DNA from 2 places in the Rothia sp. HMSC066H02 genome. Region 2 is predicted to be linked to the other one. Evidence: predicted binding sites of a transcription regulator. Region 2 holds the regulator's gene; the other holds the start of a gene.
What was found. Region 2 encodes LexA, which represses DNA repair genes until DNA is damaged. Its sites were predicted from a motif close to TCGAACANNTGTTCGA; they were not measured.

Region 1 (3,418 bases), on a different contig from region 2:
TGGTGCAGGCCGATGGAGGGCTCGTCGAGCACGTAGAGCACGCCGACCAGACCTGAACCAATCTGGGTTGCGAGGCGGATGCGCTGGGCCTCACCGCCGGAGAGCGTGCCAGCGGAGCGTGAGAGGGTCAGGTAGTCCAGGCCCACGTCCAGCAGGAATTGCAGGCGCGCGTCGATTTCCTTGAGGACCTGCTCGCCAATCTTGGCTTCGCGGGCGCTGAGCTGCAGGCCGCGCACGAAGGCGAGCGCGTTAGCCAGGGACAGGTCAGTAATGTCTGCGATGGACTGGCCGCCGACCTTCACGCCGAGGATGGTCGGGTTCAGGCGCGCGCCACCGCAGGAGGGGCAGGCGACCTGGCGCATGTACTGTTCGTAGCGGTCGCGGGCAAAGTCCGATTCGGTTTCTTCGTGCTTGCGCTTAATGTACGCCTTCACGCCTTCGAATCCGGAGGTGTAGCGGCGTTCGCGGCCGAATCGGTTGCGGTAGGACACCTCAACCTTGTAGTCCTTGCCGTCCAGGATGGCGGCGCGGGTCTTGGCGGGTAGGTCCTTGAAGGGGGTGTTCAGATCGAAGCCGAGCTCCTCCCCCAGGCCTGCGAGCAGGCGCAGCCAGTATTCGGTGGTTGCTTTGCCCTGCGACCAGGGGGCGATAGCGCCCTCGCCGAGGGTCAGGTCGGGGTTGGGTACGAGCAGTTCGGTGTCTACTTCCAGGCGCGAGCCGATGCCGTCGCAGGCACTACATGCGCCGAACGGCGAGTTGAAGGAGAAGGCGCGCGGCTCGATGGTGTCGATCTGCAGCGGGTGATTATTGGGGCAGGCGAGGTTTTCACTGAAGGAGCGGGTGCGTTCGGGGTCGTCCTGCTCGCGGTCCACGAAGTCGATGAGCACGCGGCCGTCGGCGAGCTTGAGCGCGGTTTCGATGGAATCGGTCAGGCGCTGATGGATACCGTCCTTAATGACGATGCGGTCGACGACCACCTCGATGGTGTGCTTGTACTGCTTGGCGAGCTTGGGCGGGTCGGAGAGCTGCACGGTTTCGCCGTCCACGCGGGCGCGCGAATAGCCCTGCGTGAGCAGGTCCTTGAAGAGGTCTACGAACTCGCCCTTACGTGCGCTGACGACGGGCGCGAGGATCTGCAGGCGGGTGCGTTCAGGGTACTCCTGCAGAATGTCCACGATCTGCTGCGGGGTCTGCTGGGTGATTTCTTCGCCGCATTCGGGGCAGTGCGGGTGGCCGATGCGCGCCCAGAGCAGACGCATGTAGTCGTAGATTTCGGTGATGGTACCGACGGTCGAGCGGGGGTTCTTGGAGGTGGACTTCTGGTCGATGGACACCGCCGGGGAGAGACCCTCGATGAAGTCGACATCGGGCTTGTCGACCTGTCCGAGGAACATACGCGCGTAGGAGGACAGCGACTCAACGTAGCGGCGCTGACCTTCCGCAAAGATGGTGTCGAAGGCGAGGGAGGACTTACCGGAGCCGGAGAGGCCGGTGAAGACGACCATCGCATCACGCGGAATGGTGAGGTCTACGTTCTTGAGGTTGTTTTCGCGGGCACCCTGAACCCGGATACTGGTCAGGTCGTTCGCTTTGAGTGCGGTGCTACCGTGTGCCGGGCGGGGTGTCATCGAAAATCCTTTCGTCTTATCTTCGAACTTAAATTCTACACCCTCACGCCTTTCACCAGCGGGATTATGCGGCGGGTGAAGGCCTGAGGGTGCAGCACTTATATGAGGCGGACTGGCAGGCGCGGTTTACCAGCCGCGGGTTCCCCACTCTTCCAGGTGGGGGCGCTCGTCGCCGAGGGTGGTGGATCGGCCGTGGCCGGGCAGCACGATGGCGTCGTCTTCGAAGCCACCGAAGAGCTTTTCGAGCACGTTGGAGAAGAGCTCACCGAACTGCTGCGGGGAGTCGGTCTTGCCCACGCCGCCGGGGAAGAGGGTGTCGCCGGTGAACAGCAGGGTTGCGGGGGTGCCGTCTTCCCAGGTGGTTTCGAGGGTGTAGACGATGGATCCGGGGGTGTGTCCGGGCACGTGCAGGGCGCGGATGACGGTGTCGGAGAGGTAGAAGTCGAAGCTTTCGCCGCCGGTCAGTTCTTCTTCGACGGTGTAGTCTTCCAGCTCCTTAATCTCAGCAGCGTCAGCTGCACCCGCGGAGGTCACGGCACCGGTGAGGTGGTCGAGCTCCTTAATAGCGCGGATGTGGTCCCAGTGGCCGTGAGTAACGAGGATACCGGTCAGACCGATCGCACGGGGCCTGATGGAGTTGAAGTCCTCTTCCTTCTCCATGACGCGCACGCGGCGTTCTTCGCCGTCTGCCAGTTCAAGCTGCGGGCAGTCGTTCAGGAGCGCGTCGAGAGTGAAAGCGTAGAGTTCTTCTGCGTCGTCTGCAGGGTCGATGAGTACCTGCTCGCCGGTGGCGCGCATGGTGATGAGGTAGACGCTGTTGTCCATCTCGGAGACACTGAACGCACGGACGGTCAGTTCGGGGTTCTCAAAGATGAGGGTGGGTTCGGGGTAAGTAGTCATAGTTCCAGTGTAGGGGTTGTGACCGCACAGCAGGCATCTATGCGTAATACTCCCCTATCAGCGCATTCGGCGTTGAACGCGCGGGATACATGCACGGGTTGCATGTGCGGGATGCACAGGGAACAAACAGGGAACAGAATTCTGGAGCACGCTCAGTACAGATTAGGTTCAGTACAGATTGGGTTCAGCGCGGATTAGGTCCCAGCTGGATCCCGCCAGGCTGAGGGTTCAGTGAAATTCAAAAGTCCACTGAAATTCAAAAGTTAAACAGAGAAGCGACTGCGCATCGATACACAGTCGCTTCTCATGACACCCAGGGGTATCTATCACTCACTCAAACACAAGCAACCCGAGGACTTTGGAAATCTCACGATTACTTGATGACTCAATAGTAGCGAACTTTTTGGGGGCTGTTTTACCGCCCAATTTGGTACGGAGAGCCGGATTTAGTGACCCGCGCCTCAATGTAATCATTCTGTAATAAAAACAGGTGTTTTTTAGGGTATCCATACGTACCAATTTCATTTTTTTCGAGTTTTAGTGTGACTTATTTCACCCAAAATAATTTTAAATTTTCCCTCTTTTGACACTTCGGTGCACCTTCAACTTAAGCTTCACGCTCGGCAATCCCAAAGGTTCAATGCCCGGTTTTAGCCCGGTATTCCGCGGAAGTAGAGGGTTAAGGTGAAAGTATCTTCAAGTACTTGCAACTTCATTAACCGGAAAAAATGTACCGCTCACCGTTCAAAATCTGCACGATTATTCGCGCGAGGGCAAAATCAATTGGTCTGTTTTGCCCCTGTAGGTACCCTCTAAAGTAGAGGTTTTATTACAAAACAATAACATCACACCCCCCACTAGGTTCACTAAGTGCACTCAATGAACCCGCC
Region 2 (3,418 bases):
CTGCCTGCACAAGCTGGAGGGCGGCTACCCAGAAGACGAGCCAGATGCTCTCTTTGACATGCCTTCTTCGACCTCCCGCGTGGGTGAGGAAGTGGTGCGCCTGCGCGAGTGGGCTGACCGCACTGAGACCGGCGACCGTGACGAGTTGAAGCCCGGCGTCTCTGACCGTGCCTGGGCTCAGGTGTCGGTCAGTGCCGCCGAGTGTCTGGGCCGCCGCTGCCCGCTGGTGGAAGAGTGCTTTAGCGAGATGGCGCGTAGCCGTGCCGCTGAGGCTGATATCGTCATCACGAACCACGCCCTGCTGGCGATTAACGCTTTCGAGGGCATGAAGGTTCTGCCCGAACATGAGACGGTCATTATTGATGAGGCTCATGAGCTGGTGGACCGCGTGACAGGTGCCGTGTCTGGTTCTTTGACGGTTGCGATGGTTCGCCGTGCGGCGCGTAGCGTGAAGAAGCATTCGAAGGCTGATTCCGGCGCACTGGAAATGGCTGCCGGCACCCTGGAGACCGCGTTTGAGGGTCTTGCCGAGGGCCTGCTGAAGGGCCTGGACGGTCGCCTTTTGACCGCTATTTCTGCGGTCAATGATGCCGCCCGCACCGCCCTGTCCGATACGAAACCGGACGGTCAGGATGTTGACGCCGGCCTGCAGATGGCGCGCTCGCGTGTCTCTGAAGTGCACGATATGAGTAGCCGCATTCTGGAGGCTTCGGGCGAGCAGGACGTGCTGTGGATTTCTCGTCAGGGTGGTTGGGAGAACGGCCGCTATGTGGCTGCTTCCGATACCGACCCGGCGACCCTGAACATCGCCCCGTTGAGCGTTGGCCTACAGCTACGTGACGGCCTGTTCGCTGACCGCACCGTGATTCTGACGAGTGCGACCCTGACGGTGGGTGACTCTTTTGACGTTGCCGCCGGTGCCCTGGGACTGCAGGGCGAGGGCGCGCCTCGCTGGACGAGCATCGACGTAGGTTCGCCTTTCGACTACCGCAAGCAGGGCATCATGTACGTTGCCGGAGATTTGAAACCTCCGGGATTCGGTGTGCATGAGGGTCAGCTGGAGCGTCTGCGTGAGCTGTGCGAGGCCTCGGAAGGAGGCGCCCTGGGCCTGTTCTCCTCGAAGCGTGCCGCCGAGCGTGCCGCCGAATACATGCGTGAGCACAGCGACCTGAACATTCTTCTGCAGGGCGAGTCTTCGCTCAAGGCTCTGGTGGAGGAGTTCAGCGAGGACGTCGATTCGTGCCTGTTCGGCACGATGAGCCTGTGGCAGGGCGTGGACGTTCCCGGTGACTCTTGCCGCCTGGTGGTGATGGACCGCATCCCGTTCCCGCGCCCGGATGACCCGATTGCGCAGGCTCGTACGGAGGCGGTGAACCGTCACCGCGGTAACGGCTTTATGGCGGTTTCTGCTCACCACGCGGCGATTCGTATGGCGCAGGGCGCCGGTCGCCTAATCCGTTCGGTGTCTGACCGCGGCGTGGTGGCTGTGCTGGATTCTCGTGTAGCAACCAAGCGTTACGGCGGTTTCTTGATGAAGGCTATGCCGCCGATGTGGTCGACCCAGAATAAGGCAGCCGTAATTGGCGCGCTGGCTCGTCTTTCGGCGAGTATTGAGCGTTAGCTCGGGCAGGCTCCATTCCTGGCGGCGCCGGCCCTCCGCTTTGGAGATATCCGCTTTGGAAATATATAAATCACCCCGATGATACGTGAACGTTCACGTATCACCGGGGTGATTTCTATATAGAGCTAAAAGCCTCGCGGTTATGTCTTTTAGAAGCTGTGCTGTCTAGAGACTGCGCAGCACGGAGACGACCTTACCCATGACGGTTGCGCGGTCGCCCATAATCGGCTCGTAGTTGGAGTTGCGCGGCATGAGCCAGGTGTGGCCGTCGACCTGACGGAACACCTTCACGGTTGCTTCATCATCGAGCAGCGCAGCTACGATATCGCCGTTGTCTGCGGTGTGCTGCTCGCGGACAACCACCCAGTCGCCATCGCAGATTGCGGCGTCAATCATGGAATCGCCCTTGACCTTGAGCATGAACAGCTTGCCGCTACCGACCAACTGGCGGGGCAGGGCGAGCACATCCTCCACGGACTGCTCGGCGGTAATGGGGCCGCCCGCTGCAATTCGTCCAACCAGGGGAACGGGGACGAGGTCTTCATCGCCGACTTCGAAGTTCGGCAACTCGGGCAGGGACGAGGAGGAGCTACCGTGGATACCGACGCCGTTCTCATCCAGCACCTCAATGGCGCGGGGGAGCTTGGGATCGCGGCGAATATAGCCCATAGTCTCGAGGCGACCGAGCTGATGGGTGACCGAGGACAGGGACGCAAGACCCACCATGTCACCAATCTGGCGCATGGACGGCGGGTAACCCTTCTGCTCAATCTCGGTGCGGATCGCGTCAAGAATCTTCTGCTGGCGCGCGGTCAGCGCCGGACGGGGTGCTGTTGCCATTTCTTTTCCTTCGGTCTGTACTCCGGCCTTTGTATTCCGGTCGGGGCACGGATGGGTGCTTCACACGTTTTCTGGTGGAGGTCTAAAATTTTTTGGGTTCTGCCGAAATGGGTCTTATCTCGTCAGGGGGTGGAGGAATTCTATCCGTGCCGGAGCGATATGCAGGCAACGAGTATGCGCCTCCGCCCTATAAAACTCAGTCAGCAGCACCTGCATTCGATACAGAACCAAGCTGTAGCGGGTACAGAAACCTGCTGTGAGTAGGACTCATCAGGAGCGTGTGGAACGTCTCTTGACACCAGTGTAGAACACTACACCGAAAAACTCAAACAAATATTCTAGATTTTTTCTTCGAAACTCGAAGAAATTTTTAGTACATCTCTGCTAGACTTTAGAACAAGAGTTCGTATATACTCTTGAATCTCTCCTGAAATTCAGGATTTACGGGTGGATGTTCGAAGAATATTCGAAGATTCGACCCGGAGTCTTCCAGGAGAGGAGAGTGAATGAGTGTTCGAATGTATTCGAATCCTCTGCCTCTCTCTTCGCATGATCTACCCCGGATGCTCTAGCGAGCATCTGGCGAAGAGAGAGCGCAGGGGATGGGGTGCTGGGGCGACCCAGCGCAGCCCGGTGCACCCGACGCTCTGACCTAACTAGAGAATAGCTACCCAATAGTTATCGCCTAACAATCACCACTCCATAGTTATCACTCAACTAGGACCTCCGAGCGGGTATCGCTCGGCATTGCTAGACCCGCGGGGCAACCCCGGGGCGAGCTGAGAGAAAGGAACCACAATGACTACTGCAGCACCTATTGCTTCTCATGGCACTTCTGCACACCTTCCGGCAGGTTTGGTGGTACTTCACCCCGCCCGCACCGCGTCCGTCCGCACCGTGTCTGCCCGCACCGTGCAGGGGCGTTCTCGTGCGGCTCATGCACCCCGTCCCGCGCAG

Region 1: the regulator LexA is predicted to act here: its motif matches at 1,651-1,666, upstream of uvrA (excinuclease ABC subunit UvrA).

The regions. Positions count from the first base shown of each region.
Region 1 is NZ_KV818684.1:264,121-267,538, reverse strand. It holds gene uvrA (excinuclease ABC subunit UvrA) at 1-1,628, opposite strand, end outside; gene HMPREF2999_RS06450 (MBL fold metallo-hydrolase) at 1,755-2,528, opposite strand.
Region 2 is NZ_KV818683.1:290,672-294,089, forward strand. It holds gene HMPREF2999_RS05350 (ATP-dependent DNA helicase) at 1-1,621, shown strand, start outside; gene lexA (transcriptional repressor LexA) at 1,787-2,461, opposite strand; gene HMPREF2999_RS09300 (LysM peptidoglycan-binding domain-containing protein) at 3,260-3,418, shown strand, end outside.